Regions from separate parts of the Streptomyces lacaronensis genome, predicted to be linked through region 3. Evidence: riboswitches for the same ligand, from Rfam matches in the RefSeq annotation. Region 3 holds a riboswitch; each other region holds the start of a gene.
What was found. Region 3 has a riboswitch for cobalamin ahead of ACMTAK_RS44075 (CbtB domain-containing protein). Riboswitches for the same ligand answer to the same signal wherever they lie in the genome.
Positions count from the first base shown of each region.

Region 1: linked by a shared signal. The riboswitch ahead of ACMTAK_RS18695 (ribonucleoside-diphosphate reductase subunit alpha) and the one ahead of ACMTAK_RS44075 (CbtB domain-containing protein) in region 3 are both predicted to bind cobalamin.
Region 2: linked by a shared signal. The riboswitch ahead of ACMTAK_RS37360 (cobalamin biosynthesis protein) and the one ahead of ACMTAK_RS44075 (CbtB domain-containing protein) in region 3 are both predicted to bind cobalamin.

Region 1 covers NZ_JBLHDK010000003.1:4,439,303-4,444,294, forward strand. Annotated here, with positions in the region: gene ACMTAK_RS18675 (IPT/TIG domain-containing protein) at 1-371, opposite strand, end outside; gene ACMTAK_RS18680 (hypothetical protein) at 865-1,152, shown strand; gene ACMTAK_RS18685 (DUF7196 family protein) at 1,194-1,364, shown strand; gene ACMTAK_RS18690 (GNAT family N-acetyltransferase) at 1,445-1,951, shown strand; cobalamin riboswitch at 2,062-2,222, shown strand; gene ACMTAK_RS18695 (ribonucleoside-diphosphate reductase subunit alpha) at 2,525-4,948, shown strand; gene ACMTAK_RS18700 (ribonucleotide-diphosphate reductase subunit beta) at 4,966-4,992, shown strand, end outside.
Region 2 covers NZ_JBLHDK010000003.1:8,673,603-8,678,594, forward strand. Annotated here, with positions in the region: gene ACMTAK_RS37355 (cobyric acid synthase) at 1-893, opposite strand, end outside; gene ACMTAK_RS37360 (cobalamin biosynthesis protein) at 890-1,873, opposite strand; cobalamin riboswitch at 2,020-2,237, opposite strand; gene ACMTAK_RS37365 (hypothetical protein) at 2,397-2,645, opposite strand; gene ACMTAK_RS37370 (inorganic phosphate transporter) at 2,659-3,915, opposite strand; gene ACMTAK_RS37375 (class II aldolase/adducin family protein) at 4,267-4,953, shown strand.
Region 3 covers NZ_JBLHDK010000003.1:10,187,098-10,192,089, forward strand. Annotated here, with positions in the region: gene ACMTAK_RS44060 (polysaccharide deacetylase family protein) at 1-11, opposite strand, end outside; gene ACMTAK_RS44065 (polysaccharide deacetylase family protein) at 58-945, opposite strand; gene ACMTAK_RS44070 (MurR/RpiR family transcriptional regulator) at 1,039-1,938, shown strand; cobalamin riboswitch at 2,007-2,140, shown strand; gene ACMTAK_RS44075 (CbtB domain-containing protein) at 2,197-2,418, shown strand; gene ACMTAK_RS44080 (CbtA family protein) at 2,440-3,201, shown strand; gene ACMTAK_RS44085 (TetR/AcrR family transcriptional regulator) at 3,323-3,973, opposite strand; gene ACMTAK_RS44090 (FAD-dependent monooxygenase) at 4,103-4,992, shown strand, end outside.

The DNA of each region.
Region 1 (4,992 bases), 5.7 Mb from region 3:
GCGGCGGTGGTGACGGTGATCTGGACGGTACCGGGCGCGTGCGGCGGGGCTATCACCACGATGCCGTCGTAGCCGGGGTTGCCGCCGCCTCCGGGCCAGCCACCTCCGCCACCCCAGCCGCCGCCACCGCCACCCCAGCCACCACCGCCGGCAACGCCGGGGTTGTCCTGGTAGACGATGGTGGCGGGCGTGCCGCCGAAGGACACGCTGGTGACGCCGCGCAGGTTCTGCCCGAACAGCCGGACGTAGTTGCCACCGGCGGCGGGGCCCGAGTCGGGCACCACGGCGAGCAGCGTCGGCGGTCCCGACGGCGGCCAATAGCCCGCGGCGGCGGCGTTGGTGGCGGCGGTCGCGAGAGCGGTCGAGGTCATGGTCGGTCCTCCCGGGGAGGGGTTCGGGTGATGTGCGCCGACGGCATGCCGACCGGCGTGGGCACACACCGCCGGTCAACGCCTCGTCGTCACCGCGCGGCCGGGACAGGCCGCACCGGAGCAACGGATGAGCCACGGGCGGCCGGTCGGGGCGCGGGAGCGGTGCGCGGATGAGATCGGAGTCATGGGCGGACGCCCAGCTCCTGGAGTGGCCGATGAGGTATGGGGCAGCCACGGCGGCCACGTTCCCAGTTACCCACGCCCCTCGGCCTCGCTCAAGGCCTCACGGCGTCCATCACTCGTTTGGCGCATGAGGGCGCGCGTGGCGCCGAGCTTGTATGACAAGCGCTCGGCTATTCGGGCGAATGCGTGCCAAGGGGTATGGCTTGGCGTCGCCCGTCATGCCTCTAATGAGTGACATCGGCAGTGCCGACCCAGCAGTGACATCGGCCGTGCCGACCCCCGTATGACCACCCGGGGAGGAAACGATCCGATGAGCCTCGCCGCGTTCCTTCTCGCCCTCGGCACCACCTGCCGGATCACCCGCTTCATCACCAAGGACACCCTGGCGGCGGGGTTCAGGATCTGGGTCGCCGACCGCTTCGGCGACGACTCCCGCGCCTCCTACCTGGTCAACTGCGGCTGGTGCACCAGCACATGGGTGGCCGCCGCCATCGCCGTCTACGCCTCCTTGCTGCACACCACCGCGTGGTTCCACCTCCCGGCCACCGCCCTGACGCTCTCCTACCTGGCCGGTGTCGCCTCGCGATGGCTGGACTGACCCACCGCCCCACAACGACCCGAGGGAAAGGAAGGGCAACCATGGCCTGCAACTGCGGCGGAACAGCGGCTCAATGGCCGCCTCAACCCGTTGTCGTCTATGAGCTGACGCTGCCGGACGGCACGGTCCGGCGCTACGTCACCCACCAGGAAGCCGACGCCGCCAACAAGCGCGCGGGCTCCACCGGAGTGATCACCGCCGTCACCCGGTGACACCGAGGACCCACACCCCACACCCCCCACACCCCGCGCCCGGCGACCCGGCTGTCAGTGGCCTGCGGCAGACTGCGGGCATGGACATCACGATCAGGCGCGCACGGGACGAGGAACTGGACGCAATCGGAGAGCTCACCGCGCAGGTGTATCTGGGGGACGGACTCCTGGACTTCGGGGACAGTGATCCTTATCTCGCCACCCTGCGCGACGCCCGCCGCCGGGCCGCCGAGTCCGAGCTGCTGGTCGCGGCGGACGCGGCGAGCGACGAGGTGCTGGGCGCCGTGGCGTTCGCCGTGCACGGCGGGGCGTACGCGGAGCTGGCCCGCCCCGGCGAGGGCGAGTTCCGGATGCTGGCCGTCCGCCCCGAATCGCGCCGACGCGGCGCCGCCGAAGCGCTTGTGCGAGCCTGCCTTGACCGGGCCCGCGCACTGGGCCTGCGGCGCATAGTGATCAGCAGCCAGCACTCGATGACCGCCGCCCACCGCCTGTACGAGCGGCTGGGCTTCACCCGTGCCCCGGAGCGCGACTGGGGGCCCCTGCCGGGGACGGACCTCACCCTCTTGGCCTTCACCGTGGAGCTGTGACGCCCCGCGCCGCACGCCCCAGGTGATGGCCTGACCCGCGCCCCAGGTCACGGGCCACCTTCGGAACGCATTAGCACATTCATGCGAAACTCCGCAGCTCCGACACAAGATATGGGGGTGCGTGCGTCGGCCGACACAAGATGTATGCTCGTCCTCGCTGTCACCGCAGGGGAATCCGGTGGGAATCCGGAACTGTCCCGCAACGGTGTACGTGTGCGCTCATTTCGGCGTGCCCGTGAGTCCGAGCACCTGCCGACGGCCCTGTGAACACGTCCCCCGGCCCCGAGGGTTGGGCCGATGGACGCTGCGTGGTGTGCCCGGCGTACGAGGAGTGCGGCATCGGCATGCCCGTACGCGCCCATCGCACCACCCCTGGCGGCCTCAGGGCCTGTCCGGAGTTGTGATCTGGGCTCGCGGGGCGTGGTACGCACGCTCGCGGAGGTTGCCGAAACGCCCTAGTAGCTCCGCTACGAGGGCCTTCCGGCGCCTTGCGATCGCACGCACCACGCCCCGCTCCCTGAGCCCAGATCACAGCTCCGGACAGGCCCTGACCGAGCGAAGGAGAGCACCTCAGTGACCATCGCGCCCGCCGATCCGGTTTCAGCGCAGGCGGCTTCTCAGGCAGCGGACGACGCGCCCGGGACCGCCCTGCTACGGACTCTCACCGGACTCACCGCCGATCTGCCCGCCACCGATCCCGGCAAGGTCGCGGCCGCCGCCCTGCGCGGCCGTCATCCCGGTTCGGACGAGGCGGAGTTGCGTGCCCTCGCGACCGAGGCGGCGGCCGGACTGATCGCCGAGGAGCCGGAGTACTCGCGGCTCGCGGCGCGGCTGCTGGCGCTGACCATCACGGAGGAGGCGGCCGGGCAGGGCGCGGTCTCCTTCTCGGCCTCCGTCCGGGTGGGCCATCGCGAGGGCCTGCTCGCCGACTCCACCGCGGAGTTCGCCGCCGCCCACGCCGAGCGGCTGGACGCGCTGGTGGAGCGGGCGCTGGCCGACGGCGCCGACAACCGCTTCGGGTACTTCGGGCTGCGCACCCTCTACAGCCGCTATCTGCTGCGCCACCCCCTCACCCGTCAGGTGATCGAGACCCCGCAGCACTTCCTGCTGCGCGTGGCCTGCGGGCTCGCCGAGGACCACTCGGAGCGGGCGCTGGAGGACGTGGCCGAGCTCTACCGGCTGACCAGCACGCTGTCGTATCTGCCCAGCTCCCCCACGCTGTTCAACTCCGGCACCCGGCATCCGCAGATGTCGTCCTGCTATCTGCTGGACTCCCCGCTGGACGAGCTGGACTCGATCTACAACCGCTACCACCAGGTGGCGCGGCTGTCGAAGCACGCGGGCGGCATCGGCCTGTCCTACTCCCGCATCCGGGCGCGCGGTTCGCTGATCCGGGGCACCAACGGGCACTCCAACGGCATCGTGCCGTTCCTGCGCACGCTCGACGCCTCGGTGGCCGCCGTCAACCAGGGCGGCCGGCGCAAGGGCGCGGCCTGTGTCTACCTGGAGACCTGGCACGCGGACCTCGAGGAGTTCCTGGAGCTGCGGGACAACACCGGCGAGGACGCCCGCCGCACCCACAACCTCAACATCGCCCACTGGATCCCGGACGAGTTCATGCGCCGGGTCGAGGCGGACGCCGACTGGTCGCTGTTCTCCCCGGCCGACGCGCCCGATCTGGTGGACCTGTGGGGCGAGGAGTTCGACGCCGCGTACCGCAGGGCCGAGGCCGAGGGGAAGGCCGTCAAGCAGGTCCCGGCGCGCCAGCTGTACGCCCGGATGATGCGCACCCTCGCGCAGACCGGCAACGGCTGGATGACGTTCAAGGACGCCGCCAACCGCACCGCCAACCAGACCGCCGAACCCGGCAGGGTCGTCCACTCCTCCAACCTCTGCACCGAGATCCTGGAGGTCACCGACGACGGCGAGACCGCCGTGTGCAACCTCGGATCGATCAACCTCGCCGCGCACCTGGGCGAGGACGGGCAGCTGGACTGGGAGCGCCTGGACGCCACCGTCCACACCGCCGTGACCTTCCTCGACCGTGTGGTGGACATCAACTTCTACCCCACGGAGGAGGCCGGGGCCTCCAACTCCCGCTGGCGCCCGGTGGGTCTGGGCCTCATGGGGCTCCAGGACGTCTTCTTCCGGCTGCGGCTGCCGTTCGACTCGCCCGAGGCCACGGCGCTCTCCACGCGGATCTCCGAGCGCATCATGCTCGCCGCGTACGAGGCGTCCTGCGAGCTGGCCGAGCGCCACGGCCCGCACCCCGCCTGGGCCGAGACCCGCACCGCGCGCGGTGTGCTGCACCCGGACCACTACCCGGACGCGGTGGCCACCTGGCCGGAGCGCTGGCAGGCGCTGCGCGCGCGGATGGCGAAGTCCGGGATGCGGAACTCGCTGCTGCTGGCGATCGCGCCGACCGCGACCATCGCCTCCATCGCGGGCGTCTACGAGTGCATCGAGCCGCAGGTCTCCAACCTCTTCAAGCGCGAAACGCTCAGCGGGGAGTTCCTCCAGGTCAACTCCTATCTGGTGGACGACCTCAAGAAGCTGGGCGTCTGGGACGCCCAGACCCGTGAGGCGCTGCGCGAGTCCAATGGCTCGGTCCAGGACTTCTCCTGGGTGCCCGCGGACGTACGGGAGCTGTACCGCACCGCGTGGGAGGTCCCGCAGCGCGCCCTGATCGACATGGCGGCGGCCCGCACCCCGTACCTCGACCAGAGCCAGTCGCTGAACCTCTTCATGGCCTCGCCGACCATCGGCAAGCTCAGCTCGATGTACGCGTACGCCTGGAAGCGCGGCATCAAGACCACGTACTACCTGCGCTCGCGTCCGGCCACCCGGATCGCCCAGAGCGCCCGGGGCGGCGCCGCCGCGGCCGCCACGCCCACCCCCACCCCCACCCCCACTGTCCCCGTCCAGCAGGCCCCGGCCGAGGCCGACACGATCGCCTGCTCCCTGGAAAACCCCGAGTCCTGCGAGGCCTGCCAGTAATGCCCACCGCATCCGAGATGACCACCGTGAACACCGCGCCGGGC
Region 2 (4,992 bases), 1.5 Mb from region 3:
ATCAGCGGCACGGCGGCCACCGCTATCCGCAGGACATCCGCGCCGTAAGGGGGCGCCACGACGCTCTCCCGCACCGCGCCGCGCAGCGACACCCGCAGCCCGTCCTCCTCGTCGATGCCCAGCCCGTGGGCGAACGGGAGTACCCCGACGGTCGGGCGCCCGGTGAGGTCGCGCAGCATCTCGAGACCGGGCTCCAGGAGGCTCACATCGCCGCGGAACTTGTTCACCAAGTAGGCGGCCACATGCCGTTGGTCCGCCGCCGACAGCAGCGCGGTCGTGCCGAAGAAGGACGCGAAGACGCCACCGCGGTCGATGTCCCCGACCACCACGACCGGAAGCCCGGCGGCGCGCGCCAGCCCCATGTTGACGATGTCGGTGCGGCGCAGATTGATCTCGGCCGGGCTGCCCGCGCCCTCGCAGATCACCGCGTCATGGGCGCTCCGCAGCTCCTCCAGGCACTCCGTGACGGTCCCCAGCAGCGCCTCACGCCCCGCGGAGAGCCTTTCGCCCGGCGAGGGGGCTCCGGGCCCGCCGAAGTACCCGCGCGCGCTCAGCTCGCCCACCGGCCTGCCCAGCAGCACCACTTGGCTGCTGCGGTCGCTGCCAGGCTTCAGCAGGACCGGGTTCATCAGCGCGCTCGGCTCGACGCGCGCGGCGGCGGCCTGCATGGCCTGGGCCCGCCCGATCTCCGCCCCCTCCCGCGTGACGAAGGAGTTGAGCGACATGTTCTGCGCCTTGAAGGGCGCCACGCTGACGCCCTTACGGGCGAGCCACCGGCAGATCCCGGCCGTCACCACGCTTTTGCCCGCGTCGGAGGTCGTGCCCGCGACGAGCAGCCCCCCGCCGCGCGCCCCGGAACCGTCCGTGCCGCCCTTACCGCGTATCCCGCTCATCCGCCGCCCCTTCCCAAGGCCCGGAGCCGCCTCGTCAACGCCCGCAGGACCGGCCGGGCCGCCATGGACACCCCGAGCGCCAGGACGCCGACGCGCCGCGACAGCCGTATCGCCCGCTCGATGTCGGCCGACTCCACCGGCCGCCCGCCGGAGTTGAGCACCGGCCGGTGTTCGACCCGGCCGCCGTACGCGAGGGTGCCGCCCAGCCGGACGCCGAGCGCACCCGCGAAGGACGCCTCCACGGGGCCCGCGTTGGGGCTCGGATGGCGTCGGCCGTCGCGCCGCCAGGCGCGCCACGCACCGCGCGGATCGGGGCCCGCGAGGGTCGCCAGGGCCGCCGTAAGGCGTGCACCGGGCCAGCCGGCCACATCGTCCAGCCGGGCCGCCGACCAGCCGAACCGCCGGTAGCGCGGCGACTTGTGGCCCACCATGGCGTCCAGGGTGTTGACGGCGCGGAAACCTATGAGCCCCGGCACGCCGCCCACGGCGCCCCACATCAGCGCGCCCACGACCGCGTCGGAGGTGTTCTCGGCGACCGATTCGACGACCGCGCGGGCGATCTGCGGCCCGTCCAGCGCCTGCGGATCGCGGCCGCACAGATGCGGCAGCCGCTCCCGGGCGACATCGAGGTCCCCGGCGGCCAGCGCTCCGCCGACGGCCCGTGCCTCACGGCCCAGGCTCGTGCCGCCCAGCACGGCCCAGGTGGCGGCGGCGGTCAGCGCGACCTCCGCGCCACGGCGGCCGTCAAGGCCCCGTACAGCGCGGGTCAGCAGCGCCGCACCGGCGGCCGCGCCGCCCGCGCACAACGCGGTGTGCAGGGCCCCGTAACCCCGGTGGTCGCGCCACAGCAGGCGCTCGGCGGCCGCGGCGGCGCGCCCGAACGCGGCCACCGGATGGCCGCGGCGCGGATCGCCCGTGGCGAGGTCGCCGAGGAAGCCGAGGGCCGCGCCGCACGCGAACGAGGCGTGGTCGGCACGCATCCGTCAGGCCGCCGTCACGCCTCGGCGCGGCGATGCGGAACCAGACGGGCCAGAGGGGCCGGAAGAGCCGAATCGGACAGGGAGGGCTGGCGGCGTGGCGATGCCGGGCATGGCGGTATGTCCTCACTCAGGGTCCGCGCCCTGGTTCGACGTGACCGGCGGTGAGAGTCTCCTGGCTCCCGGATCCGCGGCCCTCCCGGTCTTCCAGCCCCGCGTACGCGACGAACCGTACGGACGAGCCGTGACCCCATACAGGCGATGGGAGGGTGCTCCCCGGTGACAGTGGCGGGACCGCGCCGGATTCTCACCGGCTTCCTCTCCTGCCGCCGTTTGGCTCGGGAAGTCCACCATGGGCCGCGAATGGCCGTCAACTCGCATATGACCCATGACGCCCGAGTGTGCCGAGCCCCACAGACAACCGCACCTCACAGGACGGCCGCCGGACGGTCGGCGCTGGTCAGCGCCACCATCCGGCGGCCGGTGGGTCGTTCGGGGAAGCGGGTCCTCAGGCGACGATCAGATATCAGGCGACGATCAGGTAGATGCCGTACACCACGACCGCGGCGCACACCGCGAAGCAGGCGTACGCGCCGGTGCGGGCGAGCGGGGAGGCGCCCACCGTGCCACCGGGCACGGCGGCCGTGCGGCCCTGCTCCGGCGCCGCCTTACGGGAGGTGCCGACGATGCCCAGGGTGAAGACGCCCACCATGGCGACCGTCACCGCGAGACTGATGCCGAAGACCTGACCGAGTGCCGCCCAGTCGATGCTCATGTTTCCTGGCTCCTTAGCGGGTGGTGCTGCTCGCGACGGCGGGGGTGGGGGACTGCTCGGGCGTGCTCTCCGAGGTGCCGTCCTCGGGGGCGGCGCTCGGCGCACCGGCGGGCGGCGGGGCCACGGACCGCAGGGCGGCCGTGACGGCGCCCACCGGCTCCTGGGTGCCGACCTCGTTGACGTTGGTGTGGTCCACGGGCTTGCGGCGCGACAGCATCCAGATCGCCCCGCAGGCCAGGACGGCGAGCACGGCCACCGCCGTGATTCCCGCGTTCCCCTGGTCGGCCAGGAGCGCGGCGGCGCCCGCCACCAGACCGGCGGCCGGCAGGGTCAGCACCCAGGCGACCACCATCCGGCCCGCGGTCGACCAGCGCACCACGGCGCCCTTACGGCCGACACCCGCGCCCATCACGGCGCCCGAGCAGACCTGGGTGGTGGAGAGCGCGAAGCCGATGTGGGAGGAGGCGAGGATGACGGTGGCGGCGCCGGTCTGGGCGGCGAAGCCCTGCGGCGGCTGGATGTCGGTGATGCCCTTGCCCATGGTGCGGATGATGCGCCAGCCGCCCAGGTAGGTGCCGAGCGCGATGGCCAGGCCCGCCGAGACGATGACCCACAGCGGCGGGTCGGAGTCGGGCGCCACCACGTTCCCGGTGACCAGCGCCAGGGTGATCACGCCCATCGTCTTCTGGGCGTCGTTGGTGCCGTGGGCCAGGGAGACCAGGGCGGCCGAGGCGATCTGCCCCGCGCGGTAGCCCTTCGCGGTGTCCTCCGGGGAGCGGTCGCGGCCGAGCCGGTAGGTCAGCCGGGTGGCGGCCAGCGTGGCGATGCCGGCCACGATCGGCGCGGCGACGGCGGGGATCAGGACCTTCATGACGATCGCGTCGCCGTTGACCCCGTCCAGGCCCACGGAGACCACGGTGGCGCCGATCAGACCGCCGAACAGGGCGTGCGAGGAGCTGGAGGGGAGTCCGGCGAGCCACGTCACCAGGTTCCACAGGATCGCGCCGACGAGTCCCGCGAAGATCACTTCTGGCTGGATACCGGATCCCTCGTCGATGATCCCACCGGAGATGGTCTTGGCCACCTCCACGGACAGGAACGCGCCGACGAGATTGAGGACGGCCGACATCGCCACCGCCACCCTGGGCCCGAGTGCTCCCGTGGAGATGGTGGTGGCCATGGCGTTAGCCGTGTCGTGAAAGCCGTTCGTGAAGTCGAACACCAAGGCCGTGACGATCACGATCCCGATGAGAAGCGTGATGTGTTCCATACACCCGGTCAATCAGTTCGAAGGTCGTTAGTGGCACGGTGAAACGTAAGGAAACAGGGTGAACGGGAGATGAACTGAGCAGGGCGTCAGGGTGACATGGTTGCGGGGTCGCTAAAGCCCGGTGAATTCCAGCCTACGTTCCCATGTCGTATGGGAGTTGAGCCGGGATCGAGGGCCGCCGGAGCAGGCCCCGGGACCGGCCTCGCGGGCGTCCGCCGTCCCCTCTGCGTTCACCGCCCGGAGTCGGGTGCCCACGAGGCACGGTCGTAGTCGCCCGCCGTGCCCGTTCCGGTCCCGCCGCCGCGCGGCCGGTGGCCGCCTGGAAGGATCGGGCCCCGGAGGTGAGGGCAGGTGACCCAGTCGCGATCCACGCGGCAGCCGCAGCCGCGGCTGACGCATCCCCTGCGGCAGGCATGGACGCAGGTGGTGAGTACGGCCCGCAGGACCACCGCCGACGGCCTGGTCGTCGGCACCTCGGGCAATGTCTCGGCCCGGGTCGGCGACACCGTCCTGGTGACCCCGAGCGGCGTCCCTTACGACCGGCTCGGCCCCAGGGACGCCGTCGCCGTCGATCTGGACGGGCGGCAGGTCCTCGGCACGCTGAAGCCCACCAGCGAGCTGCCCATGCACCTGGCGGTCTACCGGGAGACCGACGCCGAGGCCGTGGTCCACACCCACGCCGTCCACGCCACGGCCGTCTCCACGCTCGTCGACGAGCTCCCCGCGATCCACTACATGACCGCGGCCCTCGGCGGCCCGGTCCGCGTCGCGCCCTACGCGCTCTACGGCACGGACGAACTGGCCGACGCCATGCTCGAGGCGCTGCGCGACCGCAGCGGCTGTCTGCTGCGCAACCACGGCACCGTCGTCCACGGCGCCACCCTGGACCAGGCGTACGACCGCACCGCCCAGCTCGAATGGATGTGCCGGGTCTGGCTCACCGCGGTCTCCGTCCCCGGCCGCACCCCCTCCCTGATCCCGCCGGACGAGATGCGGCGCGCCGCCGAGAAGCTGAGCGGCTACGGCCAGAAGGGCTGAGCCCGCCCCGGCACGTCCCCGGCCCCCGCCCGGCCCGTC
Region 3 (4,992 bases):
TCGCTCTTCACCGCGTTCTCCTTCCGTCTCGTCCCTGGCGCTCAGTGGTGGGTCCGCTCAGTGGTGGGTCCGCCACCACTGGGCGATCTGGCTTCCGGTGGCGAACCACACGTCGTCATGGGAGCGGATGTGCTCGATCAGCCGGCGCAGCAGCAGCGCCCGGCTCGGCTTGCCCATGACTTCCGGGTGCATCATCACGACGTAGCAGAGCCCGTAGCGGTAGTAGCCGTCGAACTCCCGCCGCCAGTTGTCCAGGGTGAGTTCGGTGCCGGCGATCCGGTCCTGGCTGCGCGGCTCCGCCGGGACGTCGTTGTAGGCGAACTGGGGGAAGTCGTCCAGCTCCCACTGCGCGGGGATCTCGATGAGGTCGGTGTCGCGCCCGTCGATCCGCCAGCGGTACGGGCGGTCGTCGCCGCGCATGGAGCTGGAGTAGGAGAAGCCGAGATCGCGCAGCAGCTGGGGGCTGTCGGCGCGGAAGTCACCGGAGGGGGTGCGGAACCCCACGGCCGTGGTGCCGGCCACCCGCTGGAAGATCTCCTGGCTGCGCTCGATGAGCGCGCGCTGCTCGGCGATGGACTTGGAGTAGTACAGCTCGTGCATATAGCCGTGATGGCCCAGCTCATGGCCGTGGTCCGCGATGGTCTTCAGCAGGTCGGGCCAGCTCTCGCCGGTCCAGCCGGGGACGAAGAAGGTGGCGGGGACGGGGAAGTCCGCCAGCAGGTCGAGAATCCGGGGGGTGCCCCGGTGCGGGCCGTAGGCGCCGAGCGAGAACAGCCGTGGCGAGCGCCAGATGTCGGGGGCGTGGCCGAGGTTGGCCAGCAGCGCCGGGCCGTCCACGTCGAAGCTCAGCATCACGGCGCAGCGGGCGCCGCCCGGCCACTGGGGGCGGTCGACCGCCCCAGGCCGGGGGCGGTAGCCGGGCGTCGGGGTGGCGGAAGTGGTCATGGAAGGCTCCGTAGTATCTGCTACGAACTTGTCGTGAATGCGACGCGAGGAAAGTAGGATGCGCTACGGACGCACGTCAAGAGAGGGCAACCCATGGAAATGGCGGAGATCCCGGAGGGTGCGCCGCTCCAGCAGCGGGTGGCGGCCGCCTGGCCGCGGCTCGCTCCCGCCGAGCAGAAGGTCGCGGCGTTCCTCAGAGAGCATCCGCAGGAGGTGGGCTTCTCCTCCGCCAGCGAACTCGGCGCGCTCACCGGCACCAGTGACGCCACGGTGGTCCGTACCGCCAAGGCCCTCGGCTACAGCGGCTTCACCGGTCTCAAGCACGCCGTGGCCCGGTCACTCGCCACCTTGATGCGGCCCTCCGCGCGACTGCGCAGCCGCGTCGAGCACATGGCCGGATCCACCGAGGAACTGCTGGACCGGGTCTTCGAGGACGCCGCCGAGGTCATCCACGAGACCCGGCGCAGTCTGCGCGCCGACGCCTTCGCCGCGGCCGTGGAGCGGCTGCTGCCCGCCAAGGAGGTCATGACCTTCGGCGCCGGCCCGTCCGGCATCATCGCCGAGTACCTCGCGCTGAGGCTCAACCGGCTGGGGCTCAAGGCCCGTCACACCGCGGACATGGGCTTCAGGCTGCCGGACGCGCTGGTGCCGCTCTCGGCGGACGACGTCGTGGTGATCTTCGCCCCGGCCCGGCTCTTCAAGGAGATCGAGGTCATCATCGACCACGCCGAGGAGGTGGGCGCCCCGGTCGTCCTGATCACCGACGCCCTCGGCCCGGCGCTCGGCGACCGCGTGGCCGTCACCCTCCTCGCCACCCTCTCCGCCTCCGGGGCCACCCGCGAGACGCTCGGCTCGCTGGCCGTGGTCGATGCCCTGGCCCTGGCCGTGGCCTCCCAGTTGGGCGAGCGCGCGATGGAGACCTCCGAGCTGCTGACCCGCCTCCGGGGCCGCTTCCTGCCGCCCAACAGCCCCCATTACGGCCGCGACGAGTGATGCGTGTGTGTCCTGCCGGGGCCGGCGGCCTGGTACCAGAGAGGCGTCTCACCGGGTGGCCGGTCTTGGCCAGGCATCCGACACGCGGTACCGTCGGTGCGATATCGACGATGGTCTGACGGAAGCCGGTGGGAATCCGGCACGGTCGCGCCACTGTGAACGGACGTATCCGAAGGGGACGTTCCGTGAGTCAGACCCGCAGCCATCGTCTTGTGCACCACCGAGATGGGACGCGAACTCCCTTAGGAGGCCACTGTCATGGCGCAGCATGTCGCGCAGCCGACAGCCACCACTCCCGCCCTCCCCACCACGCTGCCGCTGAAGGCGATAGCTCCCTGGGCCGTCTTCTTCGGCATCCTGATGCTGGTCCTGCTGTACTTCGTCGGCGCCGAGCAGGGCGCCACCGCGGTCGTCTCCGGCTCGGGTGTCCACGAGTGGGTGCATGACGCCCGCCATCTGCTCGGCTTCCCCTGCCACTGACGCGAGGGACGCCGCACCCCCATGAACTCCGCAACAGTGAGAAACCTGCTGGTGCGGGGCATGCTCGCCGGTCTTGGCGCCGGTGTGCTCGCCCTGATCGCCGCTTATTTCCTCGGTGAGCCGAACGTCGACCGCGCGATCGGCTTCGAGGAGGCCCACGCCCCCGCGCATGAGCACGAGGTCGAGATCGTCTCCCGTAGTCTGCAGTCCACCGCGGGCCTGGCCACCGGTGTGCTCATCTACGGGATCGCGTTCGGCGGCATCGCCGCCCTCGCCTACTGCGTCGCCCTCGGCCGCGTCGGCCGCTTCAGCCCGCGGGCCACCGCGCTGCTGCTGTCCGGCTGCGCGCTGCTCGCGGTCTATGTCGTGCCGTTCCTGAAGTACCCGGCCAGCCCGCCCGCCGTCGGCAACGGCGACACCATCGGCAAGCGGACGACGCTGTACTTCCTGATGATGGTGCTCAGCGTGCTCCTGGCGATCGCCGCCACCATCCTCGGCAAGCGGCTCGCCCCGAAGCTGGGCACCTGGTACGCCACCGTCGCCGCGGTGGCCGCCTTCGCTGTCGTCATCGGGCTGGCGTTCGCCTTCCTGCCCGTCATCAACGAGGTCCCGGCGGACTTCCCGGCCACCGTCCTGTGGCGGTTCCGGCTGTCCGCCCTCGCCATGCAGCTGATCCTCTGGGGTGGCTTCGGCCTCCTCTTCGGCGAACTCGCCGAGCGGATGCTGAACCCCAAGCCCGGGAAGGCCGAGGAGAGCCGGGCGATGGCGGCCGCCCCGAACTGACCACACCGAGACGCACGAGGGCCCGCGGAGAAATCCGGGGCCCTCTCGCGTTGTGAGGCCACCCGACGGCCTGAGCTGAGAGCCTGGCGCCCCGGAGGCACCCGTGCGGGGCGGCCCGGAGTCACTTCCGCGGGGGCAGGTGCCGCAGTCCGTTCTCCAGCAGCGCGAACGCGTGCTCCGCGTCGGCCACCGCACCCGGGTAGCGCTCGTCGGCCGGCTCCCCGTACGTCACGCGTGCGGTGTTGTCCTGTGCCAGCGACCACTGGACCGCGACGATTTGGACGGCGGCCAGCCGCGCGGTGAGTTCCGGGGTGTCCGCCGTCTCCCGCAGGGCTTCCGCGAGCGCGCGTTCGGCACCTGCCTTGAACCGCTCCATCCGGGCCACCAGCGAGGGTGTGTCGAGGATCATCCGGGTGAGCTCGAGGATCTGGGGATGGTCGTTGAGCCCGGTGATCGGGTCCCGTTCGCGCAGGCCCTTGAAGAAGTGCTCGCGCAGTGCGGTCAGCGGGGTGGTGCGGGGCGGGCGGGCCCGTACGACGCGGGCACTTTCGGTCTCGTGGTCGGCGAGGCGGTGCACCACGAGGTCCTCCTTCGCCGGGAAGTAGGCGAAGAGCGTGCGCTTGGACACCTCGGCCGCCTCGGCCACCTGGGCCACCGAGACCTGGTTGAAGCCGTGTTCGAGGAAGAGCGTGATCGCCGCCTCGGAGATCGCCGCGTGGGTCCGCTGCTTCTTCCGCTCCCGTAGCCCTGGCTTGCCGTCCACGACGACCACCGTAGCAGAGCAGTTGCCCTCAGGAGATTTCTGCACCTGGTATACATGTAGTCCGAGGCGAGAAATCGAGGAGGGGTGACCGTGCCGACGGAGAAGACGGAGAAGACGGAGATGGCGGGGACGATGGAGATGGCAGAGGGCGCGACCGACGTCGTCATCGCGGGCGCCGGCCCCACCGGGCTGATGCTGGCGTACGAGCTGGCGCTGGCCGGGGCCGAGACCCTGGTGCTGGAGAAGCTGGACCAGCGCATCGAGCAGGTGAAGGGCGGTGCCATCCAGCCCCGTACGGCCGAACTGCTGGAGTCGCGCGGGCTGTTGGAGCCGATGCTGCGGCGGGCCACCCCGCGTGGCCCGGTGGGCGGGAACTTCGCGCTGCTGCCCGTGCCCTTGGACTGCACCCCCTGGCAGACCAGGCACAACGGCGTGATCGGCATCCCTCAGTGGAAGATCGAGGAGGTGCTCGAGGAGCGGGCGATCGCCGCGGGCGCGCGGGTTCTGCGCTCCGCCGCCGTCTCGAAGGTCGAGTCGGACGAGGACGGCGTGGTCGTGACGGCGGACGGCCTGGAGGTGCGGGCGCGCTATCTGGTGGCGTGCGACGGTGGCCACAGCACGGTGCGCAAACTGCTTGAGCTGCCGTTTCCCGGGCGGGCCGGGACCCATCAGGCGGTGCTGACCGACATCCGGCTGACCGCGGTGTCCTCGCTGGTGCCGAAGCGGATGGGGCACATCAGCACCCTGACCCGTCAGGTGGGCGACTACTGGGCCATGCTGGTCCCGGTCGACGGTGACCTCTACCGCTTCACCTTCGGGCGCGCGGACCAGATGGACACCGCCCGCGACGCCCCCGTCACCCACGAGGAGATCGCCACCGCCCTGCGGGAGGTGTACGGCGAGGAGACCACCCTCGGGGCCGTGGACAACTCCTCGCGCTTCAGCGATGCGACACGCCAGTTGGAGCAGTACCGCGTGGGCCGCGTACTGTTCGCGGGCGACGCCGCCCACATCCATGCGCCGCTGGG